2 regions of the Quatrionicoccus australiensis genome follow, and region 2 is predicted to be linked to the other one. Evidence: riboswitches for the same ligand, from Rfam matches in the RefSeq annotation. Region 2 holds a riboswitch; the other holds the start of a gene.

Region 1 (15,061 bases), 130 kb from region 2:
CGGATAGGCGCGGATCAGAACTTCGAGCAGGGAACGCGCGGCGGCATCCTGACCGTTGGCGAAGAGCACGACGGCCTGTTCGAGATCGGCCTGCAAGGGATCAAGGTCGTGATCGACGTCAATCGCCATGACGCTCGAATCGGTGAAGTCACGATCAAACTCGGCCATCGTGAAATCCAGATCGTCGTCGACGGCCAGCGGCTTGGCTGGCTTTTCCGGCATGGCAGTCTGGGCTGGTGCGGAATTCTGCTTGGCCACGGCAGCAGGCAATTCACTGGCCGTGAATTCCAGATCATCGAGCGGCGGCAGTGCTATGTCAGGCAAAGCCTCCTTCGGCAACTCCACCGGCGCCTTGGGACGAGCCGCCGGCCGCTCCGGCATTTTTTGGGGTTGCTTCTTGAAAAAGGAAAAGACCATAACTGCTCCGCACACAGAACCAGTGTTTTAGCACGCCGCCGAATGTCATGCAATCACCAGGCCGACAGTGATTAACACAAGAGCCAGCATTGGTCCGAATGGCTGGTCCAGCACCAGTGCGCCGAGGAAAGCGGCAACATAGGCCAGTACGCCGATCAGCACGGCCAGGAGCAGCCCCTTGCGCCAGTTCGCCGCCCGCCGGAAGGCGAGCCAGGGCGGGATGAAGACCAGGGCGAAAGCGCCCATCACACCCAGACTCATGGTCGCCAGCGCCAGTGCCAGCGCAGCCAGCACGTCGAAGCCACTCTGGATCGGCCAGGCCTGCAAACCACGCACCCGGAAAAAATCGGGGTAAAGATGGGCCAGCAGCAAGTGCTGCGACAACAGGCGCAATACCAGTAAAGCCACGCCGGCAAACAGGCTGACCAGCCACAGCTGCAGGCTGTCGGCGAAATAGAGCTGACCGTCGAACAAGGCATGCCCGAGGCGCTCCGCGCTCGGCTGGTTGGCGGCAACCAGCACCGCGACGGCCCAGCCCCCGAGCAGCAGGAGCGCATAACTCGCCCCGCCGGCCAGACGGCGAGCAAAAAAACGCTTGCCAGCACCGACCACGGTTGCCGCTCCCAAGCCCCCCAGAGCCGGGGGCAAAGCGGCGACCAGGGCCAGCAAGGCGCCGGCTGCCGCAACGTGCGAATAGGCGAGCGCCGCCAGCCATTCGTCGCGCAGGCGCAGGTAGCAACCGAGCAAGGGCAGCAGCACGGCCAGGACCAGCCCGGTCAGGAAAGGAACCAGGAAAAGCTCATGCCACATCGCTGGCTCCCAACACGACGACGCGATCGCAGACATCGGCGACGAAGGCCGCGTCGTGGCTGACCACGACGATGCCGGCGCCGGTTTTGGCCCGTTCACGCAGGTGGACCGTCAGGTGCGCGACACCGGCCGCATCGAGATTGTTGGTCGGCTCGTCGAGCAGCACCAGATCGGCCGGCGCCTGCAGGATGGCCCACAAGGCGAGATAGTGACGCTGGCCACCGGAAAGGCGGTCGAGGCGCAGGTCGAGACGCTCGCCCAGCCAGGGCGGCAGACCGTCCGGCGTGGCGCCGGTCAGGGCGAGCAGTTCGCGCGCCGAAACCGGCAGGCCGAGCAGCGGCGGCACGTCCTGCGTTTGCAGGGCGAGGCGCAGGCCGGGTGCCAGTTCGAGGCGACCGGCAAAACGCGTCGCACGGCCGGCAAAAACCGCGAGCGCCGTGCTCTTGCCGACGCCGTTCGGCCCGGTCAGGCCGACCACTTCACCGGCCCCGACCGAGAAATCAAAGGGTCTGGTGGCCGGCTGTTCCCAGCCGGCCACCAGACCTTGTGCATCGAGCAACAGACTCAATGCAGGCCTTTCAGCAAACGTTGCACGGTATCGTCGAACAACCCGAACAAGTCTTTCGCTTCCGGCGTGCCGCCGACGGTATAGGGCAACAACACGGCCGGGATACCGGCTTTGCCGGCAATCCACTGGCTTGGACCATCCTGCTGGTAGGCCGCACGCAGGACCATCTTCGCCGGCGTCGCCTGCTGGCGGGCGAGCAGGCTGGTCAGGTGGCCGCTGGTCGGCTCGATGCCCGGCTTCGGCTCAAGGGCACCGAGTTCGCGCATGCCCAGCCAGTTCTCCAGATAGACGAAAGAACGGTGATGCACCAGCACGCCGACGCCGCGCAAGGGTGCCGACTCCTTCTCCCAGCGCGCCATGGCGACTTGCCACTTGCCGGCAAAAGTCTTGAAACCGGCCCGATAGGTCGCGGCCTGAGCCGGATCGAGCTCGGCCATGCGCGCCGTCAGCGCTTCGCCGACCTTGAGCACGTTGCGCGGATCGAGATGGATGTGCGGATTGCCGGCAGCGTGCACGTCACCATGTGCCCGGTCGAGGACAGTCGGCACTTCCAGGCGGTTGACCCAGGCCGAGGCCTCGAAATAACCGGGCTGCGATGGCTGGATCGCGGCGTTGCCGGAATCGCGCAGCACCAGCGGCAGCCAGCCAATTTCCAGATCGGCGCCGGCGGCAACGACCAGATTGGCCTGGCGCGCCTGCGCCAGCAGCGAAGGCTTGGCCTCGATCCGGTGCGGGTCCTGGAAGGCGGTGGTTGCGGCGTAAACCTGCACCTTGTCGCCACCGATCTCGCGCGCCAGCGCCGCCCATTCCGGCACCGTGGCAAAGACCTTGAGATCAGCCTGCGCCGGCAGTGCGGCCAGGGTCAAAAGCAGGATTGCAAACAGCTTGTTCATCGTCGGCTCCTAGAACTTGTGGGCACCGTGGGCGCCGAGACTCATGATGTACTGCAGGGTCCACTGGTTGTCGGTGATCCCCGCCATCGACTTGTCCTGGGCGTACTGCAGGCGGACGCGCGAAAACTCGCTCCAGCTGTAATCGACCATGGCCGTGGTTTTCTTCGGTTTGTAGGCGTCGACCGCCAGGTTGGCCGCATTCAGGCCGAAATCGCGCGTACCGCTGTCGAGCTGCTCGTAACGCAGACCGGCCCGCCATTCGGGAGTGAATTGGTAAACACCCTGCGTATACCAGCCGGACTGACGCGTGCGGTAGCTGCTTTCAACGGCGACATTGCACAGGCTGGCAGCATCATCCGAGCTGCAATTCAGCGCGCCCTTCTCCTGGCGCGAGAAATACTCGCCCTGGAACTTGAAGTTCTGGTATTTCGGATTGCCGTTCGGCGCCCATTTCCAGACGAAATCGGCCAGCCAGGTCGTCGAGTCGCCAGTGAAGGCACCCTGCGCCGCCACGCCGCCGAGATCGGTGAACTCGGCGCTCCGTTCGCTGGCCTTGGTCTTCAGCCAGGACAGGCCGACCCGCCAATTGTTCGAAACCCCCAGATCGTCGCCGACATGCACATACAGCGCCGAACCGCCGGCGCCGTTGCGATTGCGGTCGGTCCCCGGGAAGTTCGCGCCACGCCCGACTTCGGCGCCGAACTCGACGAACAGCGGCGTCGGTGCCAGCCATTTGAGCTGCACACCATCCTGGGCGTAGCTGTCACCGAACATCGCCTGGTACATCAGCGGTGCATCGGCAAAATCGCGGGCATGCGGATGCTGCTCGTTGAGGTAGCCAATGCCCGAGCGGAAGCGCCCGCCCTTGAGGCCGACACCGTGGCCGATCGCCAGCGACTGGAACCAGGCTTCCTCGACTTCGGCTTCGCCGCCGGCCAGGGCGACGATGGCCTGACCGCGCCAGTAGGGATCGATATTGGCGGCAAGCACCAGCTCGGTTTCGTCAGCCGAAAAGCCGCGCGCATTGGCCCCCTCGACCTCGGTCGGGAAGAAGCCGGTGATGCCGCGATTGGCGATGTCCTTGGAACGGCGCACCTTGCCCTGCAGAATCAGCGACACCTCGGGATTGAAGGCATTGGCCGCGGACTGGGCCGCCGGAGCGGCGACGACGGGCGCAGCGGCGCTCTGGGCGCTCTGGGCGCTCTGGGCCGTCCGGCTTTCCGCTTCGGCAAGTTTGTTCTCGAGCGCGGCAATGCGCTGCTCGTAGCTTTTCTTCATATCGGCGATCTGGGCGCGGATGGCGGCCAGATCTGCGTCGCTGCCAGCCGCCTGGGCCGCGCAGGACGCGGCAAGCAAGGCAGCCATGGCAAAGGACTTTTGCATGGGAATTCTCCTGAAAATGCACGGTTGCGACCGGCGTCAGCGCTTGTCGGCAAAGACAGGCGCGTCAGACGGTCGACGCTTCAAAAAGGGCAGTTTTCAGGCAGCAGGAGGATCGCGCTGGCGGGCCAGCGGCGAGGGGAAAGCCGTACGCGCATGCGAGTGCAGCGCTTCCGGAACGAGACAGGCAGCCACCACCGGCGGCAGAACCGCCAGCGATGGCAGCGCCGCCCCCAGGTCGTGTGCCGCCAGGCAGAGTTCGCAGGCATGCGCCGGCAGCGTCCCTTCCTTGCCCGCGGCATGCTCGACGGCATGCGCCCCCGCCGCCAGTTGGGCGAAGCAGAGGACAACAACGAGAAGGAGATGGCGCAGCGGATTCAAGATGGCAACTTAATCGACCTGGACGAGCAGACCTTTGAGATATTCGCCTTCCGGAAAGTTCAACGCGACCGGGTGGTCAGCCGCACCGGCCAGGCGGCGCACGATGCGCGCCTCGCGTCCGGCGTCGTGCGCCGCACCGGCAACGATCTTCTGGAACAGTTCGAGGCCGATACCGCCCGAACAGGAATAGGTCATCAGCAGGCCGCCCGGCTTCAACAGCTTGAAACCGAAGACATTGATGTCCTTGTAGGCCTTGGCGGCGCGCTCGGCGTGCGAGGCGGAGGGCGCAAACTTGGGCGGATCGAGCACGATCAGGTCGAACTGACGGCCTTCCTTTTTGAAATCGCGCAAGGCCTGGAAGACGTCGGCTTCCTGCCAGTGCGCGCGTTCGGCCGGCAATTGCGGATTGAGCGCCAGATTGGCCTTGCCCTGCGCCAGGGCCGGGCCGGAGGAATCGATCGAGAGCACGCTGGCGGCACCGCCGGCCAGCGCCTGCAGCGAGAAACCGGCGGTGTAGCAGAAACAGTTCAGGACGTCCTTGCCGGCCGCGAGCTGGCCGAGCAGCGCACGGTTGTCGCGCTGATCGAGATAGAAACCGGTTTTGTGCCCGCCGACGACGTCGACCGCCAGGCGCACGCCATTCTCGTCGATGGACAGCGGTGTCGCCGGCGCTTCGCCATACAGCCAGCCGGTGGTTGGCTCCAGGCCTTCCATGCCGCGCACGTCGGAATCGGAGCGCTCATAGACGCGGGCGCAGCCGGTCGCCTTGACCAGACCGGCAACGATGGCGTTGCGCCACTTGTCGGCACCGGCCGAGGTGAGCTGGACGACGATGGTGTCGCCGTACTGGTCGGCGATGACGCCGGGCAGGCCGTCCGATTCGGCATGGATCAGGCGCAGGCCCTGCTGGCCGCGCAACTCGGGCAAGGCGCGACGGCGTTCAACGGCGCTCGCGACACGGCGCTTGAAGAAGGCGTCGTCGATCGACTCTTCGGCATCGAAAGTCCAGAAGCGGGCACGAATCTGCGATTTCGGGCTGTAGGCGGCGCGCCCGAGCGGGCGCAGGTTATCAGCCAGCACCTCGACCGTATCGCCGGGGCGGGCACGCCCTTCGAGGCGACCGACCGAGCCGGCGAACACCCAGGGATGATGCTGCTTGAACGCCGAACGTTCCTTGCCCGGCATCAGGATCAGTTGAGCCATAAGATTTTTCCGCCTTGTCGCGCCACGAAGCCGGCAAAAAGCGGCTTCACAATGAAAGAAGCCCCGGCTGCCTTGCGGCAACCGGGGCTCGAAATACGGTACAGCAGCTTAAGCGCCCAGTGCCTTGCGGTTACGAGCGTGGCATTCGGCAGCGTAGATGACCTTGAATGCGGTCTTGCCGTCGCCCTTGAACAGACGCTTGGCAGACTTGGAAATGCTGCGGCGCTCGAGGGAAGAGCGGCGGGTGCGATTGATAGCCATGACTAACTCCTTGATTCCGGCGAATTTTCAAAACCGTGAATCATAGAGGTAGACAGCCCGCAGGTCAATTGAAGCCGGATTTTCCTGCTTTTTTAGCGGTCGACCGCCTGCCACAGGCGATTTTGCCAGCCCGGATCAGGGCTTGCGCTTGGCCCGCGGATGCGCCGCATCGTAGGTTCGCGCCAGATGCTGGAAGTCGAGATGCGTATAAACCTGGGTCGACGCGATGCTGGCATGACCGAGCATTTCCTGCACCGCGCGCAGGTCGCCGGAGGACTGCAGCACATGCGAGGCGAACGAATGGCGCAGCATGTGCGGATGCACGTGGCGCGGCAGACCGAGCTGCACGGCACGCTTGGCCAGGCGATCCTCGATCACGCGATGACTGATCCGCCGGCCGCGCTGGCCAACGAACAAGGCCACCTCATCGGCACCGGCCAGTTGGTCGCGCACCTCGGCCCAGGCCGCCAGCGCCCGCTGCGCCATGCGCCCGACCGGCACGATGCGCGCCTTGCTGCGCTTGCCGAGCACCCTGACCTCGCCTTCGTGCAGGATGGAATCGAGCGCATCGCGGTCGAGCGCGGCCAGCTCGGCCAGACGCAGGCCGGAGGAATAGAACAGTTCGAACATCGCCGTATCGCGCGCCGCCAGCAGCGGATCGTCGTCGGCGAAAGGCTCGAGCAGGCGATTGACCTCATCGACCGACAAGGCCTTGGGCAACAGTTTGGGTGACTTCGGGGAACGCACGCCCTCGCACGGATTGGCCGGCACTGCGCCATGCCTGCCGAGCCAGGCGAAAAAGCCGCGCCAGGCCGACAGGGTGCGAGCCAGCGAGCGACCGCCCAGGCCTTGCGCGTGCATTTGGCCAATGAAGCGGCGAATCTGCTGGCCGTGCAATTCGGCGAGCGGCATTTCACCGGCCGCGCTCAGCAACTTGTCGAGATCGCGCCGGTAATTGCTGATCGTGTGCGGCGATAACCGGCGCTGCTCGGCCAGCTCGGCCAGCCAGGCAGCAACGGCGTCAGCCGCCTGACTCACAGAACGCTCTTGGTCACCCGGGCCAGCGCGGCCGAGACCATCTCGCCCAGACGTTCGAGATAGAGCGTGCCCATGTCGGCGTAAAAGCGCTGGGCTTCCTCGCTGCCCAGCGCGATCATGCCGATCGTGCCGCCACCGTTGCGCAGCGCGATCAGCGCCTGCGAACGGATGTGGTTGGCGTGCTCGCCGAACCACGAGGCCGTGCCGAAACCGGCGGTCGAGCCGCAATACGGCCGCCCCAGCGTTTCGGCAAAAACCTGCAACTCCTCGCTGACCGCAGCGAATTCCGGCAGATCATCGATATCGGCCGGCTTGTTCCACAGACGCAAGGCAACATGCGGCACCGAGAAATCGTCACGCAGGTGAAAATTGAGCAAATGGATGACCGCCTGGAAGGTTTCCGCGGCGACCAGGCCGACCGCCAGGCGATGCACCTTTTCGCTGATCGCGTCGTTTTCTTCGCCAAAGGCGATCAACTCGGCCAGCTTGCTTTCCGACTGGCGATTCTTCTCGCGCAGCGTCAGCATCTGCCGTTCGGCCAGCGAAATCGCCCGCCCGCCGTGCGGATGCGGCACGAAAATCTGCGCCACCAGATCGGCGTACTGCTCGAAGAAACCGGGATTGTTCTTCAGGTAATCGGCAACTTCTTCCGGGAACAGCGCGCTCATAATTCGATTTCTCCAGTGAATACAGTCATCGCCGGGCCGGTCATCAGGACCGGACGGCCGGGGCCGCCCCAGGCGATATTGAGGTCGCCGCCGCGCGTCGTGACGCGCACCGGCGAGTCGAGCAGGCCGCGGCGGATACCGGTGACCACGGCGGCGCAAGCGCCGGTGCCGCAAGCCAGCGTTTCGCCGGAACCGCGCTCGAAAACGCGCAGCTTGATCGCATGCCGGTCGACAACCTGCATGAAACCGGCGTTAACGCGTTGCGGGAATTGTTCGTGGTTTTCGATCAACGGACCGTGTTGACCGACCGGCGCCGTGTCTACGCTATCGACGACCTGTACGGCGTGCGGATTGCCCATCGAGACGACGCTGATTTCCAGCGTTTCGTCGGCCACATCGAGGTTGTAGATGACCACGTCCTCGTCGTGCAGGAAGGGAATCTCGGCCGGCAGGAAGCGCGGCTCGCCCATGTCCACGGTGACGCTGCCGTTCGCCTCGAGGCGCGGCGTAATGATGCCGCGCTTCGTCTCGACCTTGATCTCGCGCTTGTCGGTCAGGCCTTGCTCATGCACGAAACGCACGAAGCAGCGCGCGCCGTTGCCGCACTGCTCGACCTCGCTGCCGTCGGCATTGAAGATGCGGTAGCGGAAATCGACGCCGGCCTGGCCAGGCGCTTCGACAAGCAGGATCTGGTCGCAGCCGACACCGAAATTGCGGTCGGCCAGATAGCGCAGTTGTTCCGGCGTCAGGGAAACCGCCTGGCGGACGCCATCAAGGACAACGAAATCGTTGCCCAAACCATGCATTTTCGAGAATTTGAGCTTCACAAGCTGCTCCGTTGATTAATTAAAAAAGAATAACAGAGGCAGCAAGTTACCTCAAATTCTTAAAGTTTTTTCTCCATGATGAAATCGTCCATCACGAAGCCGCGGCCAATGTCGTCAACAATCGTTTCGCGCACGACGAAACCGTATTTCTTGTACGAACCGATCGCTTTTTCGTTGCGTTTGTTGACCGCCAGGATGACGCAGGGGTAACCCAGCTTTCTTGCCCGCTGTGCGACGTGCTCGATCAATTGGCCGCCAACGCCCTTGCGCTGCACATCCGGATGAATGTAGAGCTTGTCGAGCTTGAACTCGCCCTTGTAGATCTCGCTGAAGGCGAAGCCGACCCGGCGCCCGTCCTGGAAGGCCTGGTCCAGCCATTTGTCGGCATCTTCAAGATCATCGTACAGGCGCTCATGCCCGTAGCGCTGCTCGAGCATGAAGTCGATCTGGTCCTGGGTGATGATGCCCGGGTAGGTGGCTTGCCAGATTTCACGCGCCAACGACGAGATGGCCGGCACGTCGGGTGGCGTGACGGGACGAATTTCGATGTTCAGGCTGTTCATTTGTAAAACCTCTGTTCTCCGGGCGGCCGGGTCTTGAAGCGTTTATGCACCCAGAAATACTGCTCCGGCATGCGCAGCACCTGGCTTTCAATATACTGATTCACGTACAACGTATCGGCCTCAACGCTTTCACGTGGAAAATCCGTCCACGGCGGACTGATCTCGACCTCGTAACCATCTTCGACCTGGCGCGTGATTGCAGTCACCACGCGGGCACCGGTCAGGCGAACCAGACGCGAGACACCGGTGATGGTAGCTGCCGGAACGCCGAAAAAGGGCACGAAGATCGACTCCTTGGGGCCGTAATCCATATCGGTAAAATAATACAGCGGATAGCCCGCCTTGATCGCCTTGATGATCTTGCGCATGCCGTCCTGACGCGACAGCTGGATGCCTTCCTTGAAGCGCTTGCGGCCGTTCTGCATGACCCGCTCGAACACCTTGTTCTTCTGCTGCGAGTAGATGTTGCAGCCCTCGACATCCATGGTGATGCGCGTCGCCCCCGCATCGAGCCCGACGAAGTGGGCAGAAAGCAGGATGGTCGGCGCACCGCAGGAATCGGTAAGATGCTCCAGACCATGCACGCGGATGATGCGCTTCAGCCGCTCCGGCGATGCCCACCAGCCCAGGGTGCGATCAAGCACGGATTGGGCAAGGGCAATGAAATGGCGACGGGCGATGTCTTCGCGCTCGGCTTCCGTCTTTTCCGGGAAACACAGGCGCAGGTTGATCAGTGCGACATTGCGCCGTTCATGTCCGAAAGCATAGAGCAGTTTGCCCAACCCGCGGCCGATCAGGCGCAGGACAGGCAGGGGCAACCAGTGCAACAGCCAGAGGAAACCAAGAAGAAGATAGGTAAAGCCAGCCCTCATTGTGAAATCCCTTGTCGTTCTGGCGGCGCTTCGGCACCGGCAGGACGTTTGTAACGGTTATAGCCCCAGAGATATTGCTCCGGGCACTGGCGCACCAGGTGCTCGACCTCGGAATTTATCTGCTGCGCACGGTTGACCGTATCACCGGTGAGCTCAGTTTGCGGCGGTGCAAAATGAACGCGATAACCGCGCCCATCCGGCAGTCGCTCGCCCCAGGTCATCAGCGTCGTCGCCGCGGTTTCGGTCAGGCGGGCGGCCAGCGTCATCGTATAGGCCGGGCGACCGAAGAAATCCAGCCAGACACCTTCGCCGGTCTTCGGTGCCTGGTCGGGCAGCAAACCAACCGCCTGGCCACGTTTGAGTGCCTTGATCAGCGAACGGACGCCGGACAGATCAGCCGGTGCCAGGTGCAGTTGTTCGCGCTGGCGGCCGGTCTCGATCAGGTACTGGAAACTGGCATTTTTCGGTGGTCGATAGAGCACGGTGATCGGAAAGTGCGACGACAGATACTGGGCCGTAATCTCGAAACAACCGAGATGCGGCGTCAGGAAAACGATGCCTTTGCCGCTCGCCCTGGCTGCCTCGACATGCGTCCAGCCGACGACCTCGACCACCTGCTCGCAAGCCTCATCCAGCGTCCGCATCCAGATGCGCGACAACTCCAGCATCTGCTTGCCGGACTCGGCGGCCGCCGCCAGACGCAAAGCCGGATCCATGCCGGCCTGGGCGAGATTCTCGCGCAAGTGCCGGCGATAGGTCGGCGACAACCAGTAGGCCAGGCGCCCAAGGGCCCCACCCAGCACATGCACCAGCCACAACGGCAGCCAGCCGAGAAAACGGAAGATAGAAACCATGCTGCTCCGGGGGTTGAAACCTGCCGAGAAAAGTTTAGTATTATCCGTTCGCCGAGTTAAAGAGACAACTTGCGGGGCGACTAATAAATACCGCTAAAGCGTCGCCCGCTCGTGGTCCGAAGCCGGTAACGCCGGACCAAGGACCGAATGGAGTAGCCATGAGCGAGTATTTCTTTACCTCGGAATCTGTTTCCGAAGGTCATCCGGACAAGGTTTCCGACCAGATTTCCGATGCCATCCTCGATGCCATCCTGGCCCAGGACAAGCATTCCCGCGTTGCTGCCGAAACCCTGTGCAACACCGGCCTGGTTGTCCTGGCCGGTGAAATCACCACCAACGCCAACGTCGATTACATCCAGGTTGCCCGCGACACCATCAAGCGCATCGGCTACGACAATACCGAATACGGCATCGACTACAAAGGCTGCGCCGTGCTCGTCGCCTACGACAAGCAGAGCCCGGACATCGCCCAGGGCGTGGACAAGGCCTACGACGACAATCTCAATCAGGGCGCCGGCGACCAGGGCCTGATGTTCGGCTACGCCTGCGACGAAACCCCGTCGCTGATGCCGCTGCCGATCTACCTGTCGCACCGCCTCGTCGAGCGCCAGGCCATGCTGCGCAAGGATGGCCGCCTGCCGTGGGCGCGTCCGGATGCCAAGTCGCAGGTCACCATCAAGTACGTCGATGGCAAACCCTACTGCATTGACACCGTCGTGCTGTCCACCCAGCACTCGCCGGACATCAGCCTGGAAGACCTGCGCGAATCGACCATCGAACAGATCATCAAGCCGGTGTTGCCGAAAGAACTGATCAAGGGCGACATCAAGTTCCTGGTCAACCCGACCGGCCGCTTCGTTGTCGGCGGCCCGCAGGGCGACTGCGGCCTGACCGGCCGCAAGATCATCGTCGACACCTATGGCGGGGCCGCGCCGCACGGCGGTGGCGCCTTCTCCGGCAAGGATCCGTCCAAGGTTGACCGCTCCGCTGCCTACGCCACCCGCTACGTCGCCAAGAACATTGTCGCCGCCGGTCTGGCCTCGCGCTGCCTGGTGCAGGTTTCCTACGCCATCGGCGTCGCCGAACCGACCTCGATCATGGTCGAAACCTACGGCACCGGCAAAGTCAGCAACGAAACCCTGACCGCACTGATCCGCAAGCACTTCGACCTGCGCCCGAAGGGCATCGTTAACATGCTTGACCTGCTGCGCCCGATCTACCAGAAAACCGCCGCCTACGGCCACTTCGGCCGCGACGAACCGGAATTCACCTGGGAGGCGACGGATCGCGCGGCAGTGCTGCGCAACGACGCCGGGCTGTAAGCGCCAGCTTGCTTGACCTGCTGCGCCCGATCTACCAGAAAACCGCCGCCTACGGCCACTTCGGCCGCGACGAACCGGAATTCACCTGGGAGGCGACGGATCGCGCGGCAGTGCTGCGCAACGACGCCGGGCTGTAAGCGCCAGCTTGCAGCCCTGGCGAAGCCGCGAATCTTCGCCGGATGAGGCTAACCTGGCCGCTCGCCGGCCAGGTTAAGGCACATTGTGCCGGCCGAAGCCAACTCGACGGATCGCGCGGCAGTGCTGCGCAACGACGCCGGGCTGTAAGCACGAAGAGCACAACTGGCGAGGCCAGCATTCTCGCCGCATACAAAAAGGGAGCTACGGCTCCCTTTTTTCGTTAAAATTAACAAATATGCTCAAAAAAATCTCCGTTGAACATGTTCGTCTCGGCATGCACCTGCAGGCATTCTGCGGCGCCTGGCTGGACCATCCGTTCTGGCGGACCAAGTTTGTTCTGACCGATCCGAAAGACATCGCCCTGATCCAGGAAAGCCAGATCAAGGAAGTCTGGATCAACCTGGCCAAGGGTCTGGACATCGAACCCGGCGAAGAAAGTGGCAATCTGGAGGCGTCGACCGCCGAGGAAATCCCGGCCCCGCCACCGGAAAGCGTTGCCAAAACCTCCTTCAACGATGAAGTAAAGCGCGCGGCAAAAATCTGCGCACGCGGCAAGGAAGCCGTTGTCTCGATGTTCCAGGAAGCACGCATGGGCAAGGCGATCGAGGCCGAAGCGGCGGCACCGCTGGTTGAAGAAATTTCCAATTCGGTGATGCGCAACCCGGGCGCCCTGATCAGCCTGGCCCGTCTGAAGACCTCCGACGATTACACCTACATGCACTCGGTCGCCGTCTGCGCCCTGATGATTGCACTCTCTCGCCAGCTTGGCCTGAGTGAGGAACAGACCCGCGACGCCGGCATGGCGGGCCTGCTGCACGACCTTGGCAAGGCGCTGATTCCCAATGAAATACTGAGCAAGCCCGGCAAGCTGACCGATGCCGAATTCGCCATCATCAAGACCCACCCGGCTGAAGGTCACAAGCTTCTGCTCTCAGGCCAGGGCATCAGCGACGTGGTCAAGGATGTCTGCCTGCATCACCATGAAAAGGTTGATGGCAGCGGTTATCCCAAAGCACTGAATGGCGAGACACTGAGCCTGTTCGCCAAGATGGGTGCAGTCTGCGACGTCTATGACGCGATCACCTCGAACCGCCCGTACAAGGCGGGCTGGGACCCGGCCGAATCGATCAAGCGCATGGCCGAATGGAAAGGCCATTTCGACCCGCAAGTCTTCCAGGCCTTCGTCAAGAGCCTGGGCATCTACCCGATCGGTTCGCTGGTTCGCCTGGAATCGGGCAAGCTCGGCGTTGTTACCGAGCAAGGCGAGCAGTCGCTGCTCAAGCCCAGGGTCAAAGTTTTCTTTTCGACCAGATCGCAGGCCTACATCAAACCCGAAACCATTGATCTGGCGCGCAGTGCCGAGAAAATTGCCGGCCGCGAGGATGCCGAAAAATGGGGTATCAAGGATGTTGACCGCTACTGGGCTGCCGAAACAGCCTGAAAGCGGTTTATAATCCGCAACCTACCGAGGGGCGCTGCAGGAGATTTCTCCCAGGCTCGGTTTAAAACGGCGCTCACTGATCAACCCTGCCGGGCGCAGGGGGCCGCCGGTGAGCAACAACGCCGTTATTCCCCTCCCCGTCACAGTTATTTAGGAGCTTACTGTGGCTGAATTCAAAGACTACGTTATTGCCGATCTTTCCCTTGCCGACTGGGGTCGCAAGGAAATCCTCATTGCCGAAGGCGAAATGCCCGGCCTGATGGCCATTCGCGAAGAATTCGCGAAGACCCAGCCGCTCAAGGGCGCGCGCATCACCGGTTCGCTGCACATGACCATCCAGACCGCCGTGCTGATCGAGACGCTGACCGCGCTCGGCGCCGAAGTCCGCTGGGCTTCCTGCAACATCTTCTCGACGCAGGATCACGCTGCCGCTGCGATCGCCGCGCAGAACATCCCGGTCTTCGCCGTCAAGGGCGAAACCCTCGTTGATTACTGGGATTACACGCACCGCATCTTCGAATGGGCCGATGGCGGTTATTCGAACATGATCCTCGACGACGGCGGCGATGCCACCCTGCTGCTGCATCTCGGCGCCCGTGCCGAGAAGGACATCTCGATTCTGGCCAAGCCGGGTTCGGAAGAAGAAACCATCCTGTTCGCCGCCATCAAGGCCAAGCTGGCTGTCGATCCGACCTGGTATTCCGTGCGTCTGGCCCAGATCAAGGGCGTCACCGAAGAAACCACCACCGGCGTGCATCGCCTGTACCAGATGCATGCGCGCGGCGAACTCAAGTTCCCCGGCATCAACGTCAATGACTCGGTGACCAAGTCCAAGTTTGACAACCTCTACGGCTGCCGCGAATCGCTGGTCGACGGCATCAAGCGCGCCACCGACGTGATGATCGCTGGCAAGATCGCCGTCATCGCCGGTTACGGCGACGTGGGCAAGGGCTCGGCCCAGGCCATGCGCGCCCTGTCGGCACAAGTCTGGGTTACCGAAATCGACCCGATCTGCGCCCTGCAGGCCGCGATGGAAGGCTACCGCGTCGTCACCATGGAATACGCTGCCGACAAGGCCGACATCTTTGTCACCACGACCGGCAACTTCCACGTCATCACGCATGACCACATGGCCGCGATGAAGAACAACGCCATCGTCTGCAACATCGGTCACTTCGACAACGAAATCGACGTCGCCTCGATCGAGAAGTACCAGTGGGAAGAGATCAAGCCGCAAGTCGATCACGTCATCTTCCCGGACGGCAAGCGCATCATCCTGCTCGCCAAGGGCCGCCTGGTTAACCTCGGCTGCGGTACGGGCCATCCGTCCTACGTGATGTCGTCGTCCTTCGCGAATCAGACCATCGCCCAGATCGAACTGTGGACGGAAGCCGTCAAGGGTTCGAACAAGTACCCGGTCGGCGT
Region 2 (15,061 bases):
AATCTGCTTGATCATGCGCGGGATTTTAGCAGCCCGCCGCTATAATCTGCCGCCTCATGATTGCACTGCGCCAAGTCACCTTCGCCCGCGCCGGCCGCCCGCTGGTCATCGATGCTTCTGTCCAGATCCACCCCGGCTGGAAGGTCGGTGTCGTCGGCGCCAACGGCTGCGGCAAATCCAGCCTGTTCGCCCTGCTTGCCAACGAACTGCACGCCGAATCGGGCGATGTCGGAATCCCGGCCAGCTGGCACATCGCCCGCGTCGCCCAGGAAACCCCGGCCCTGCCCGATACGGCGCTCGAATTCGTGCTCGACGGCGACCTCGAACTGCGTCGTGTCGAACGCGAACTGGCCGCCGCCGAAGCGCGCGGCGACGGCGTCGCGATCGGCCACCTGCATGCCCGTTACGGCGAAATCGAAGGTTACTCGGCCAAGGCGCGCGCCGCCGAAATCCTGCACGGCCTCGGTTTCAAGGATGCCGACTTCACGCGCACGGTGGCCGAATTCTCCGGCGGCTGGCGCGTCCGCCTCAACCTGGCGCGCGCCCTGTCCTGCCGCGCCGACCTGCTGCTGCTCGACGAGCCGACCAACCACCTCGATCTCGACGCCGTGTTCTGGCTGGAAACCTGGCTCAAGAACACGCCGGCAACGCTGCTGCTGATTTCGCACGACCGCGACTTCCTCGATGCCGTGGTCGGCCAGATCCTCGCCATCGACCTGCAGCGCCTGACCCTGACCAGCGGCGGCTATTCCGACTACGAACGCGCCCGTGCCGCGCGCCTGGCAACGCAGCAATCGGCCTATGAAGCGCAGCAGCGCCAGATCGCCCACCTTTCCAGCTACATCGAGCGCTTCCGCGCCAAGGCGACCAAGGCGCGCCAGGCGCAGAGCCGGATCAAGACGCTGGAGCGCATGGAAATGGTCGCCGCGGCGCATGCCGACTCGCCCTTCCAGTTCAGCTTCCGGACGCCCAGTGCCCTGCCCGACCCGCTGCTGAGCATAGAAAAAGCCTCGGCCGGCTATGCCGACCACAAGATCCTCGACCATGTCTCGCTCGTGCTGCGCCCGGGCTGTCGCATCGGTCTGCTTGGCCGCAACGGCGCCGGCAAATCGACGCTGATCAAGCTGCTCGCCGGCGCCATCGAACAACAGGGCGGCGAGCGCAAGGAAGCCAAGGCGCTCAATATCGGCTATTTCGCGCAGCACCAGCTCGAACAGCTGCGCCCCGATGAATCGCCGCTGCAACACCTGGTCCGCCTCGAACCAACAACGCCGGAACAGGAACTGCGCGACTACATCGGCGGCTTCGACTTCCGCGGCGACATGGCAATGCGCGCCATCGAACCCTTCTCGGGCGGCGAAAAATCGCGCCTGGCGCTGGCCCTGCTCATCCGCACCAAGCCCAACCTGCTGCTGCTCGACGAACCGACCAACCACCTCGACCTCGAAATGCGCGAAGCCCTGACCTTCGCCATGCAGGACTTCGAAGGCGGCATGGTCTTCGTCTCGCACGACCGCCACCTGCTGCGCACCTGCGCCGACGAACTGATCCTCGTCGCCGACGGCAAAGCCAGCGAATTCGACGGCGACCTCGACGACTACGCCGCCTGGCTGGCCGCCCAGCGCAGCGCCGAACGCGCCGCCGAGCCGGAAATGGCGGCCGAGAAAAGCGAACGCCTGCAGTCACGGGCCGATGCCAAGGCGAACCGCCAAGCCATCCTCAGCCAGCGCCGGCCGCTGCTCAAGGAAATCGAGCAGCTCGAAAGGAAACTCGCCAAGTGGAACGAGGAAAAGGCAGCGCTGGAAACCGTGTTTGCCGATCCTGACTTCTACACATCGGTCGACCGTGTAAAAAGCGAAGAAATGCACAAGCAGGCGGCTTTGCTGGGCGAACAGATTGATGAAGCGGAGATGCGCTGGCTGGAGGTGCATGAGGCACTGGAGGGGTTGCCGGCGGTCGACTGACCTCCGGTTTTGCTCTTTTTTGGGCTTAGTCTCGGCTACGTTGGGTGCGATATGTGTTTTACGTGGGGGTTCCGCCTTTGCGGGGCGTCTCGGCTACGGAGAATGTTGTTCTTGTGTGGCGTGGGGGTTCCGCCTTGCGGGCGGGCGTACTTTCTTTTGCTTCGCCAAAAGAAAGTAGCCAAAGAAAAGGCGACCCCAGGCTACGCGGTCGGCGTTGCCGACTTCCCTGCGCTACTCGCTGCTGGCGGGGGCTGCGGAACTCGGCCCTGCGGGCCTCAGACAGTCCTCGCCCTCTTTCCGCCATCAGCTCCGTTGCTCGGCGCTCCACATGGGGACCCGGAAAAGCGTCGCCGCCGAACCGCTCAAAATGGTTTTGCCCTGTTTCAAGCGGTCGACCGCTAAAAAACACCCTTTTTGTTTTTTTTCTGGGCAGAGCCGTTGTTCCGAGACGCCTTTCGGGTCCCCCTGAGAGGCGCTGAGCAACGCAGGACGGCCGGGGGATTTCGGCTTGCGTCTGTCTGAGCCGCAGGCGAGTTTAGCAAGCCGCCCGGACGACCGAGTAGCGCAAGGAACCGGGCAACGCCCGGCGCCGACCCGGGGGTCGCCTTTTCTTTGGCTACTTTCTTTTGGCGAAGCAAAAGAAAGTACGCCCGCGCCGCCAGCGCGGAACCCAACGGTTCTGCAAGCAAAGCCCCCGCCAAGCAGGGGCAATACCCAACCGCCAAACGAAGACAACATTCCAATATCGGCAAGCCCCCCTCCTTACCCACCAAGGAAGCATCCTCACCGGTCAGCTCCCCCAAAAACCCCAAAACCAGCCGAATCCCATCCCTCATAAGGTAAAATCGCCCCCTTCCGAATACCTCCGCAGGAGCCAACCCGTGCAAATCGTCTGCCTTGACCTCGAAGGGGTCCTTGTTCCCGAAATCTGGATCGAATTCTCCAAGCGCACGGGCATTCCCGAGCTGATGCGCACGACGCGCGAAGAGCCGGATTACGACAAGCTCATGACCTACCGCCTGAACATCCTGCGCGAGCACAAGCTCGGTCTGCCGGATATCCAGAAGGTGATCGCCGAAATGGGCCCGATGCCGGGCGCGCGCGCCTTCCTCGACAAGCTGCGCGAGGATTACCAGGTCGTCATCCTGTCCGACACCTTCTACGAATTCGCGCATCCGCTGATGCGCCAGCTCGGCTGGCCGACGCTGTTCTGCCATTCGCTGGAAGCCGACACTTCCGGCATGCTGGTCGCCTACCACCTGCGCATGCCGAACCAGAAGCAGGAAGCGGTCAAGCGCTTCAAGGAACTGAACTTCACCATCGTCGCCGCCGGTGATTCCTACAACGACACGGCGATGCTCGGCGAAGCCCACGGCGGCATCCTGTTCCATCCGCCGGAAAACGTCATCCGCGAATTCCCGCAGTATCCGGTCGTCCTCAATTACGACGACCTGCGCAGCGAAATCGACAAGGCATTTGCTAGCTGCTAGTCGTTAGGATCGAGTTGCCTAGCAAGATCAAACCCGCTGGGTCCTCGATCCTAATACCCCAATCCTCAGTTTATTGCCTGAGATCCAGTGACCTAGCAAGACCAACCCCACTGGATCCTCGATCCTAATAGCTCGATCCTGAAAACCATGCATCGCGACCGTTTCTACACTCTTTCCGCTTCCTGCCCCGACCAGGTCGGCATCATCGCCCGCGTTTCCGGCTTCATCGCCGGCAATGGCGGCTGGATTCTCGAGTCGAGCTTCCACTCGGACGTGCTGAGCGGTCGCTATTTCATGCGCATCGAGATCAAGGCGGATTCGCTGCCCTGCCTGCTCGCCGAGTTCCGCGAGCGCTTCCGCACGGAAGTCGCCGAGCCCTTGTCGATGACCTGGCAAATCAACGACAGCGCCGTCAAGAAACGTGTCGTGGTCATGGTTTCCAAGCAGGAACACTGTCTCTACGACCTGCTGGCGCGCTGGCAGGCCAAGGAACTCGACATCGAGATCCCGTGTGTCATTTCGAACCACGATACTTTCCGCGGCTTCGTCGAATGGCATGGCATCCCCTTCCATCATGTGCCGGTCACCGCCGACAACAAGAAGGCGGCCTACGCCGAGATGCAGCGCATCTTTGCGGATGTGCATGGCGACACCATGGTGCTGGCGCGCTACATGCAGATTCTGTCGCCGGAATTGTGCGAGGCACTGGCCGGCAAGATCATCAATATCCATCACAGCTTCCTGCCCAGCTTTGCCGGCGCCAAGCCTTATCACCAGGCCTACGAGCGCGGCGTCAAACTGATCGGCGCGACCTGCCATTACGTGACGGCCGAACTCGATCAGGGACCGATCATCGAGCAGGACGTGATCCGCATCGATCACTCCGATTCGCCGGAAGACATGGTCCGTTACGGCAAGGACATCGAGAAGACCGTGCTCGCCCGCGGCCTGCGCTACCACCTGGAAGACCGGGTGCTGGTGCATGGCAACAAGACCATCGTCTTCCGCTGAGCCCATGCTGATCCGGCGCGAAGATTCGCTGCTGCTGGTCATCGACCTGCAGCAGAAGCTGGCGCCGGCGATTCATGACGGCGAGCGCGTCGTCGCCAATTCCGTTCGCCTGCTTGAAGCTGCCCGCCAGCTCGAGGTGCCGGCCTTCGTTTCCGAGCAATACGTACGCGGCCTGGGGCCCAGCCTCGAAGCCGTCCGCGCGGCGGCACACGACGCCCGTTTTTTCGAGAAAACGCATTTCTCCTGCACGGCCGAGCCCGGCGTGCTCGATCTGCTGCGCAGCGCGCAAAAACAGCAGGTCATCCTGACCGGCACCGAAACCCATGTCTGCGTGCTGCAGACTGCTTTCGGGCTGCTCGCGGCCGGCTTTGAAGTCTATCTGGTCGCCGATGCGGCCTCTTCGCGCACGCCGGAAAACCGCAGCGCCGCCATCGAGCGCCTGCGCGCCGGCGGAGTCGGCATCGTCACCACCGAGATGGTGCTTTTCGAGTGGCTGCACGCCGCCGACACCGAACAGTTCCGCGCCCTCCTCCCGCTGATCAAGTAAGTCCCTGCCTGGCGGTCGACGCCTGAAAAAAGGCAAAAACCGGAATTGCCGGCAAAAAAAACGGGCACCCGAAGGTGCCCGAAGGAGAGAGACTACAGAGATTTTCAGGCTTGCTCCTGGCAAGCTGGAGACCGGTCGCAGGACCAGCCTCCAAACAACGATCTTAGTGGTGGTAAGCGGTTTCGCCGTGCGAGGTGAGGTCAAGACCTTCACGCTCTTCGTCTTCCGGCACACGCAGACCGATAACGATATCGACCAGCTTGTAGGCAACCAGCGAGACCACGCCGGACCAGACGATCACGGTACCGACACCCCAGGCTTGCGAGATCAGCTGAGCAGTCATGTCGTAGGCACCAACAGCGTTGGCAACATAGTCATAGACACCCGTGCCGCCGAGAGCCGGATCAGCGAAGACACCGGTCAGCATGGCACCGAGGATGCCGCCGACGCCATGGACGCCGAAAACGTCGAGGGAGTCGTCAGCACCGAGAATCTTCTTCAGGCCATTGACGCCCCACAGGCAGACCACACCAGCCAGCAGGCCGATGATGATGGCGCCCATGACACCGACGAAGCCGGCAGCCGGGGTGATCGCAACCAGACCGGCAACGGCACCGGAAGCAGCACCCAGCATCGACGGCTTGCCCTTGAGCATCCATTCGGCAAACATCCAGGACAGCGCGGCAGCAGCCGTGGCAACCCAGGTATTGACCATGGCCAGAGCAGCACCACCGGAAGCTTCGAGAGCGGAGCCGGCGTTGAAACCGAACCAGCCGAACCACAGCAGGGAAGCACCGATCATCGTGAAGGTCAGGGAGTGCGGAGCCATCGAGACATTGCCCAGGCCGGTGCGCTTGCCAACCATGTAGGCACCGACCAGACCGGCAACAGCAGCGTTGATATGCACGACGGTACCGCCGGCGAAATCAAGTGCGCCCTTCTGGAACAGGAAGCCAGCGGTCTTGCCAGCAGCTTCGCCAGCAGCAGCATCGATGTAGGCATCAGGACCCGCCCAGTACCAGACCATGTGAGCCATCGGGATGTAGGACAGCGTGAACCAGATCACCATGAAGACCAGCACGGCAGCAAACTTGGCACGTTCGGCAAAGGCACCGACGATCAGGCCGCAGGTAATGGCGGCGAAGGCGCCCTGGAAGACCACGAAGGTCAGTTCGGAGATGGCGACACCCTTGGAGAAGGTCGCACCCAGCGAATCCGGCGTGACGCCCTTCAGGAAGAGCTTGTCGAGTACGCCAAAGAACTCGTTGCCTTCGGTGAAGGCTGCGGAGTAGCCATAAACCACCCAGAGCAGCGAGATCAGCGAGAAGGTCACGAAAACCTGCATCAGCACCGACAGCATGTTCTTGGTACGGACCAGACCGCCGTAGAACAGCGCCAGACCGGGAATGGACATCAGGATGACCAGCGCGGCACAAACCATGATCCAGCCGTTGTCGGCCTTGCTCAGGACCGGTGCGGCAGCAGGGGCAGCTTCAGCGGCAGGGGCAGCCTCGGCAGCCGGAGCTGCGGCGGCGGGAGCAGCAGCGGCCGGAGCCGTGACTGCTTCGGCCGGAGCGGCCTTTTCTTCAGCCCAGGTCGGCGCGGCAAAACCGACGGCGCCGAGCAGGGCGAGCATTGCAAATAGGCGTTTCATTGCGCGATCTCCTTACAGGGCATCGGTACCGGTTTCACCGGTACGGATACGAATGACTTGTTCGAGTTCGAAGACAAAAATCTTGCCGTCACCGATCTTGCCGGTGCTGGCGGATTTTTCGATGGCTTCGATGACCTGGTCGAGTTGCTCGCTCTTCACGGCAGCCTCGATTTTGACCTTCGGCAGGAAATCGACGACATATTCAGCACCCCGATACAGCTCGGTGTGCCCTTTTTGCCGGCCGAAACCCTTCACTTCAGTGACCGTGATGCCTTGCACGCCAATGGCGGAAAGCGCCTCACGCACTTCGTCAAGCTTGAACGGCTTGATGATGGCGGTAACGAATTTCATGAGTAGTTCCTCACAAGGGTTGATATTGGTTGCTTCCCCGCCAGCGCCGGCCGGGTCACCGGCGGGGAAGTTTTAAAGCGGATTAGAAAGTCTTGGTGATCGAGGCAGCAAGAACCTGCTTGCCGGCATTCTTGCCAGAGAAGTTGTAGTCGCCGTTCAGAAGCTTATGATCGGCATCGGTCGCGGTGTAAGCCAGACCAACCACAGCGAAGCCAAAGTCCTTGGTCACGCCCAGCTTGATGTCGTTGTAGCTGGCAAAACTGTTGTTCTTGACGTTCTGATGGCCAATGTGGGCGATCACATTCAGGGTTTCATCGATCGGATAGGTCATGGTCAGGTCGATGTAATCACTGCCCTTACTCTTGTTTTCGCTGCTCGTACCGCCCCAGCCGATGAAGCTGGTCAGTGCGCGGTTGTACTTCAGGGTGAAGTACTTCCAGGAGCCGGAAATGTAGGCTTCGGTCGTGTTGGCAGTAACCAATGCACCTGTGCTGGTAGTGAAATCACCCGGGTAGAAATAGCGAATGGCACCAACGTCATAGCTGAAGTCACCGATCGCGCCCTTGTACCCAGCGTAGAGGTCGAGTTCGATGTTGTTGTCTTTTTGATAGACGAAATCGCGACGATTCACCCATTCAATGGAAGAAGCCCAGGTACCGACATAAATACCGCTCGAGTGAGCATAATCGACACCACCCTGGATGGCGGGCTGATGCTGGCTCTGCGTAATACCGCGGAAAACGTAGTTGGTCACGGCGCCGATGTTGGCGGTGAAGGTATGCTCGGCCGGGGCAGCGGCTTCTTCAGCGAAAGCCGGAGCGGCGAAAGCACCAACCAGTGCCAGAGCGATCAGGGATTTTTTCATTATTTCTCTCCTACAGTACAGTTTGAATAGCATTGAATAAAAGATGTGCCGAACAGAAATAGCACGAGGCGTGCCAGGTGATTTTCTCAATAAAAATCATGCATTTGCAACTGGCATCAGGGAATCAGCACCAAGTTGACGCACCAAATTCGTGCGGTTACAGATTGTCACGCACCACATACGAGCGGCATTCCAAAATGAGTGCAACATGCGCTGTGATAAACTGGGATTCTACGGAGGAAAGTCATGCTAGACCCCAAAACCCTTGAAGATTTCGGCGCCAAAATCAGCGCGCTGCTCGCCAATTCACCCGCCCGGGATATTGAAAAGAATGCCAAGGCCGTAATCAGTGGCCTGCTCGGCAAGCTGGACCTGGTGACCCGCGAAGAGTTCGATGTGCAGGCCCAGGTGCTGGCCCGGACCCGCGAAAAGCTGAAAGAACTGGAAGCCCGCATCGAAGCGCTGGAAAAGGCAGGTCAGGCTTAAGACATGGCACTGGCCGTCGCTCACAGTCGCGGACTTGACGGCCTCAACGCACCTCCGGTTCTGGTCGAGGTGCATATTGCCAGCGGCCTGCCCAGCTTCACGCTGGTCGGCCTGCCCGATACCGAAGTCAAGGAAGCGCGCGACCGCGTGCGCGCCGCCATTCTCAATTCTGGCTTCGAGTTTCCCGCCAAGCGCATCACTGTCAATCTCGCACCAGCCGACCTGCCCAAGGAGTCCGGGCGTTTCGACCTGCCGATCGCACTGGGCATTCTCGCGGCAAGCGGTCAAGCCCCCGCCAAGGTACTGGCCGATCATGAGTTTGCCGGCGAGTTGTCGCTCTCCGGCGAACTGCGTCCGATTCGCGGCGCGCTGGCCATGGCCCTGCAGACCGCCGGCAATGGCAAGGCTTTCATCCTGCCCGAGGCAAGCGCCCGGGAAGCAGCCCTGACCGGGGCCGACAATATTCTTGCCGCCAACTCCCTGCTCGAAGTCTGTGCCCATCTGGCCGGGCAGCAAATGCTCGCGGCAGCACCAGCGGTCGACAGTGAAAAACCGCCGGTTTTCCCCGACCTTGCCGAGGTCCGCGGCCAACATCAGGCCAAGCGCGCGCTCGAAGTTGCGGCGGCCGGCGGCCATTCCCTGATGATGATCGGCCCGCCCGGCTCCGGCAAATCCATGCTCGCGGCCCGCCTGCCCGGCCTGATGCCGCCGCTGGAGATTGAAGCGGCACGCGCTTCGGCGGCCGTGCTGTCGCTGGCCGGGCAGTTTCGCCCCGAATCGTTCGGCATCCGGCCCTATCGCCAGCCGCACCACACCGCCTCGGCCGTCGCGCTGGTCGGTGGCGGCAATCCGCCGCGTCCGGGTGAAATCAGCCTGGCGCACCAGGGCATTCTCTTCCTTGACGAGATCCCGGAATTCGACCGAAAAGTGCTGGAAACCCTGCGTGAACCGCTGGAAACCGGCCGCATCCATATTGCCAGAGCTGCCCGTCATGCCGAATTTCCGGCCGAATTCCAGCTGGTCGCCGCAATGAATCCATGTCCTTGCGGCTTTCATGGCCACAGCAATGGCAAATGCCGCTGCACGCCCGACCAGATTGCCCGCTACAAAGGCCGTCTGTCCGGACCTTTCCTGGATCGCATCGACATCCTGATCGAAGTCCCGGCCCTGCCGGCCGAGGCGCTGAGCGGCAAGAGCGATGGCGAAACATCGGCCAGCGTACGCCAGCGGGTCGAACCGGCGGCCACCCGGCAATACGAGCGCCAGCACAAACCGAATGCCCGGCTCACGGCCGGCGAGGTCGAAGTGCACTGCGTGCCGGACGACGCCGGCAGCAATCTGCTCAAGCAGGCGATTACCCGCCTCGATCTCTCTGCGCGTGCCTGGCACCGCATTCTCAAGGTCGCCCGCACCATTGCCGATCTGGCCGGCAGCGAACGAATCCTCGCCCCGCATGTCGGAGAAGCCATTCAGTATCGGCGTCTCACCCATGACTAAAGCCCGTCCCGCACCACGCGGCATAGCAATGTTGCTGGCCGCGCTCTCGGCGCTCGGCCCGTTTTCCATCGACACCTACCTGCCGTCCTTTCACGAGATCGGCGAAAAACTGCACGCGACACCGCTGCAGGTGCAGCAGACACTCTCTGTCTACCTGCTGGCCTTTGCCATGATGACCCTGTGGCACGGCGCAATTTCAGACCGCTTTGGCCGCCGCCGGGTGATTCTTGCCGCACTCGGCCTGTTCGGACTGGCCTCGGTTGGCTGCCTGGTCGCCACCAGCATCGAGCAGCTATGGTTCTGGCGCGCCATGCAGGGCGTTACGGCCGGTGCCGGCATCGTCATCAGCCGCGCCATCGTGCGCGACCTGTTCGACGGCCCGCCGGCGCAGCGCCTGATGTCGCAGATCACCATGATGTTCGCACTCGCCCCGGCCATCGCACCGGTCATCGGCGGCTGGCTGCAGACCTTTTTCGGCTGGCGCTCGATTTTTGCCTTTCTGGTGCTGTCGACCGCTGCGCTCGGCTTCGCCTGCTGGAAACTGCTGCCGGAAACCCTGCCGCCGGAAAAACGCCAGTCGCTGCAGCCCGCCTACCTCGGCCGCAGCTATTTCAAGGTCTTGACCTCGCCGCGCTTCCTGTTTGCCTGCGCCGCGCTGTCGCTCAATTTCCTCGGTTTCTTCATCTACGTGCTGTCGGCGCCGACTTTCCTGATGAAACACCTTGGTGTTCCGGAAACCGGCTTCCTCTGGCTGTTCGGCCCGGCGATGAGCGGCCTGATGGGTGGTGCCTGGTTGTCCGGACGCCTGGCCGGCAAGCGTTCGCCGGAAAAGACCATAGGCCTCGGCTATCTCCTGATGGTCAGCGCCGCCATTTTCAATGTCAGTCTCAATCTCGCCCTGCCGCCCGGCCTGCCGTGGAGCGTCATGCCGATCTTCGTCTACACGCTGGGCATGTCGCTGGCGATGCCCAGCCTGACGCTGCTCGCCCTCGATCCCTTCCCCGAACAACGCGGTCTCGCCGCGTCCTGTCAGACCTTTTTCCAGTCCGGCGCCAACAGCATCGCCGCCGGCCTGATCGTGCCGCTGCTCTGGGGTTCGACCCTGACCCTGTCGCTCGGCATGGCCGGCCTGCTCAGCCTTGGTGGCCTGGGCGCTTTCGCTCACCGCAAATGGAGACGCAAGAAATGAAAATCCCCGCCTGGATCAGCGCCGTGTTCGCCGCCATCGGCGCAGCCCTGCTGCCCGCCTGCGACGCGGTCAACCTGCCCGAGATCAAGCCGGGCATCACCACCGCCGCCGAAGTCCGTTCGCGCATGGGCAACCCGGCTTACGAGTTCGGCAACGACGACGGCAGCGTCACCTGGGAATACAACCGCCAGCCGAACGGTACGAGCTGCTACATGATCACCATCGGCAGCGACCAGATCGTCCGCACAATGGAGCAGGTCCTGACCCCGGCCAATCTTGCGAAGATCCGCGACGGCATGACTCGCGCCGAAGTTCGCCGTCTGATCGGCGCCCCGGGCTCCAAGGTGGTGTTCGACAATCTCGGCGAAGACATCTGGGAATGGCGCATCGCCGGCGTCACCCCGATGGAGGAAACCTACTTCATGGTGCATTTCGACCTGGCTTCCGGCGGCGTCAAGAAGACCTCACAGCGCGTCGCAACGAAAGGCTAGATAAATCAAGGCACTTGGCAGGCCGGGCGGCGGCCGGTAAACTAGCGCCTCTGCCAAGGAGCGCTGCGACCCTGCACTGGGGCCAGGCTTGGCAATGATCAACGGCGCTCGCAAACCCAGCCGGTTTGTGGCGCCTTTTTTTCGGCTCCCTCCGGCGTGTTTTTTGTTTCGCCGAGGTAATCCATGATCCAAGCCGACCGTACTGCCGAACTCCAATCCCTGCTCCAGCAGCGCCTGCTCGTCCTCGACGGCGCCATGGGCACGATGATCCAGCACCATGGACTACAGGAAGCGGACTACCGCGGCGAGCGCCTCAAGGATCACCCGCACGACCTCAAGGGCAACAACGACCTGCTGCTGCTGACCCAGCCGCAGATCATCAGCGGCATCCATCGTGCCTACCTCGAAGCTGGCGCCGACATTCTCGAGACCTGCACCTTCAACTCGACCGCCGTCTCGCAGGCCGATTACAACCTGACCGAGCTGGTCTATGAGCTGAATTTCGAGGGCGCCCGCATCGCCCGCGAGCTGTGCGACGAATTCACCGCCGCCAACCCGGCCAAGCCGCGCTTCGTCGCCGGCGTACTCGGCCCGACCAGCCGCACCGCCTCGATCTCGCCGGACGTCAACGACCCCGGCTACCGCAACGTCACTTTCGACGAACTGGTCGCCAATTACCTCGAAGCCATCACCGGCCTGGTCGATGGCGGCGCCGACATCCTGCTCGTCGAAACCGTGTTCGACACGCTCAATGCCAAGGCTGCGCTGTTCGCCATCGAAAGCTTCTTCGAGCAGACCGGCCGGCGTTGGCCGGTGATGATCTCGGGCACGATCACCGACGCGTCCGGCCGCACGCTGTCCGGCCAGACCGCCGAGGCTTTTTGGAACTCGCTGAGCCACATCCGGCCGCTCTCCTTCGGCCTCAACTGCGCGCTCGGCGCCAATGAATTGCGCCAGTACGTCGAAGAGCTGTCGCGTGTTTGCGACTGCTTCGTTTCCGCCCACCCGAACGCCGGCCTGCCCAATGCCTTCGGCGGCTATGACGAAACACCGGAAATGCTCGCCGACGAGATCGAGAGCTGGGCCAAGACCGGCATCGTCAATATCGTTGGCGGCTGTTGCGGCACCTCACCCGATCACATCCGCGTCATCGCCGAACGCGTCACAGCGGTCACCCCGCGCAAAGTGCCGGAAATCGAGAAGAAGCTGCGCCTGTCCGGGCTGGAGCCGTTCAATGTCGGCGCTGACTCGCTCTATGTGAACGTCGGCGAGCGCACCAACGTCACCGGTTCGAAAGCCTTCGCCCGGATGATTCTCGAAGGCCGCTTCGACGACGCCCTGGCCGTTGCCCGCCAGCAGGTCGAAAACGGCGCGCAGGTCATCGACATCAACATGGACGAGGCGATGCTCGACTCGATCGCTGCGATGGATCGTTTCCTCAAGCTGATTGCTTCGGAACCGGACATCTCGCGCGTGCCGATCATGATCGACTCGTCGAAATGGGAAGTCATCGAAGCCGGCCTCAAGTGCATCCAGGGCAAGGGCATCGTCAATTCGATCTCGATGAAGGAAGGCGAAGCCAAGTTCATCGAACAGGCAAAGCTCGCCCGCCGCTACGGCGCCGCCGTCATCGTCATGGCTTTCGACGAAAAGGGCCAGGCCGACACCTACGCGCGCAAGACCGAGATCTGCCAGCGCGCCTACGAACTGCTGCTGAGCATTGGCTTCCCGGCCGAAGACATCATCTTCGACCCAAACATCTTCGCGATTGCGACGGGGATTCCCGAGCACGACAACTACGCCGTCGATTTCATCGAGTCGGTGCGCTGGATCAAGCAGAACCTGCCGCACGCGCACATTTCCGGCGGCGTCTCCAATGTGTCGTTTTCTTTCCGCGGCAACGACGCCGTGCGCGAAGCGATCCACACCGTATTCCTCTACCACGCGATCCAGGCCGGCATGACCATGGGCATCGTCAATGCCGGCATGCTCGGTGTCTATGACGATCTGGAACCGGTGCTGCGCGACAAGGTCGAGGACGTCGTGCTCAACCGCAATCCCGGCGCCGGCGAGGCGCTGGTCGATTTCGCCCAGACCGTCAAGGAAGGCAAGGCCAAGGATTCCGGCCCGGATCTTTCTTGGCGCGAACAGTCGGTCGAGAAGCGTCTGGAACACGCGCTGATCAAGGGCATCACCGACTTCGTTGTGGCCGATACCGAGGAAGTCCGCGCCAAGCTCGAAAGTGAAGGCAAGCCGCCGCTTTCCGTCATCGAAGGGCCGCTGATGAACGGCATGAACGTGGTCGGCGACCTGTTCGGCGCCGGCAAGATGTTCCTGCCGCAGGTCGTCAAGTCGGCGCGTGTGATGAAACAGGCGGTCGCCCACCTGCTGCCCTACATCGAAGCGGAAAAGACCCGCACCGGTCTGGGCAGCAAGGGCAAGATCCTGATGGCCACGGTCAAGGGCGACGTGCACGACATCGGCAAGAACATTGTCGGCGTCGTGCTCGGCTGCAATGGCTACGACGTCGTCGACCTCGGCGTCATGGTCTCCTGCGACAACATCCTCAAGGCGGCGCTCGAGCATCGCGTCGACATCATCGGCCTGTCCGGCCTGATCACGCCCTCACTCGAGGAAATGGCTCACGTCGCCAGCGAGATGCAGCGCCTGAACATGAAGCAGCCGCTGCTGATCGGCGGCGCCACGACCAGCCGCGCCCATACCGCGATCAAGATCGCCCCCAATACCGAAGGCGCCGTGGTCTACGTGCCGGACGCCTCGCGTGCCGTCGGCGTCGCCACCAAGCTGCTTTCCGCCGACCAGCGCGACGGCTACATGGCCGAAATCGTCGCTGAATACGAAACCGTGCGTGCCGAACACGCCGGCCGCAAGGGCGCCACCATGGTCACGCTGGCCGAAGCCCGCACCAACCGTTTCACGTGGAACGAAACTTATACGCCGGTCAAACCGCAACAGCCCGGCCGCCACACGCTGACGCTGGACCTGGAAAAGCTGGTGCCCTACATCGACTGGTCGCCCTTCTTCCAGAGCTGGGACCTGGCCGGCCGCTACCCGGCCATCCTGCAAAACGACGTGGTCGGCGAAACCGCCCGCCAGTTGTTTGCCGATGCGCAAGCCATGCTGAGCAAAATCGTCAGCGAGAAGTGGTTGACCGCCAAGGCGGTGTTCGGCCTTTACCCGGCGCGCGGCGACAACGAAGACATCATCATCTACAGCGATGAAAGCCGCACGACCGAGCTGACCCGCTGGGTCGGCCTGCGCCAGCAGCACAAGCAGCCGAAGGGCCGTTTCAATGTCGCGCTCGCCGATTATGTCGGGGCAGAAGACTACGTCGGCGCCTTCGCCGTCACTGCCGGTCTGGGCATTGATGAACGCGTCGCCGCCTTCGAAAAAGCCAACGACGACTACTCGGCAATCATGCTCAAGTCGCTCGCCGACCGTTTCGCCGAAGCCGCTGCCGAATGGCTGCACGCCGAAGTACGCACTCACTACTGG

Evidence for each region. Region 2 has a riboswitch for S-adenosylhomocysteine ahead of metH (methionine synthase). Riboswitches for the same ligand answer to the same signal wherever they lie in the genome.
Region 1: it holds a riboswitch for S-adenosylhomocysteine, as region 2 does, so the genes downstream of both, ahcY (adenosylhomocysteinase) here and metH (methionine synthase) in region 2, are expected to answer to the same signal.

Annotation. Positions count from the first base shown of each region.
Region 1 covers NZ_CP075188.1:176,941-192,001, reverse strand. The annotation lists gene KI612_RS00935 (STAS domain-containing protein) at 1-324, opposite strand, end outside; gene KI612_RS00930 (metal ABC transporter permease) at 463-1,227, opposite strand; gene KI612_RS00925 (ABC transporter ATP-binding protein) at 1,217-1,795, opposite strand; gene KI612_RS00920 (metal ABC transporter substrate-binding protein) at 1,792-2,688, opposite strand; gene KI612_RS00915 (TonB-dependent receptor) at 2,698-4,071, opposite strand; gene KI612_RS00910 (hypothetical protein) at 4,168-4,449, opposite strand; gene KI612_RS00905 (class I SAM-dependent rRNA methyltransferase) at 4,459-5,652, opposite strand; gene KI612_RS00900 (hypothetical protein) at 5,761-5,913, opposite strand; gene xerC (tyrosine recombinase XerC) at 6,049-6,951, opposite strand; gene KI612_RS00890 (DUF484 family protein) at 6,948-7,619, opposite strand; gene dapF (diaminopimelate epimerase) at 7,616-8,446, opposite strand; gene KI612_RS00880 (GNAT family N-acetyltransferase) at 8,506-9,009, opposite strand; gene KI612_RS00875 (lysophospholipid acyltransferase family protein) at 9,006-9,881, opposite strand; gene KI612_RS00870 (lysophospholipid acyltransferase family protein) at 9,878-10,735, opposite strand; gene metK (methionine adenosyltransferase) at 10,894-12,057, shown strand; gene KI612_RS19805 (methionine adenosyltransferase domain-containing protein) at 12,066-12,194, shown strand; gene KI612_RS00860 (HD-GYP domain-containing protein) at 12,431-13,636, shown strand; S-adenosyl-L-homocysteine riboswitch at 13,657-13,718, shown strand; gene ahcY (adenosylhomocysteinase) at 13,800-15,061, shown strand, end outside.
Region 2 covers NZ_CP075188.1:46,657-61,717, reverse strand. The annotation lists gene KI612_RS00265 (HD-GYP domain-containing protein) at 1-15, opposite strand, end outside; gene KI612_RS00260 (ATP-binding cassette domain-containing protein) at 57-1,964, shown strand; gene thrH (bifunctional phosphoserine phosphatase/homoserine phosphotransferase ThrH) at 2,846-3,454, shown strand; gene purU (formyltetrahydrofolate deformylase) at 3,602-4,465, shown strand; gene KI612_RS00245 (hydrolase) at 4,470-5,012, shown strand; gene KI612_RS00240 (ammonium transporter) at 5,176-6,666, opposite strand; gene glnK (P-II family nitrogen regulator) at 6,679-7,017, opposite strand; gene KI612_RS00230 (TorF family putative porin) at 7,100-7,882, opposite strand; gene KI612_RS00225 (accessory factor UbiK family protein) at 8,129-8,368, shown strand; gene KI612_RS00220 (YifB family Mg chelatase-like AAA ATPase) at 8,372-9,865, shown strand; gene KI612_RS00215 (multidrug effflux MFS transporter) at 9,858-11,054, shown strand; gene bamE (outer membrane protein assembly factor BamE domain-containing protein) at 11,051-11,545, shown strand; S-adenosyl-L-homocysteine riboswitch at 11,595-11,662, shown strand; gene metH (methionine synthase) at 11,732-15,061, shown strand, end outside.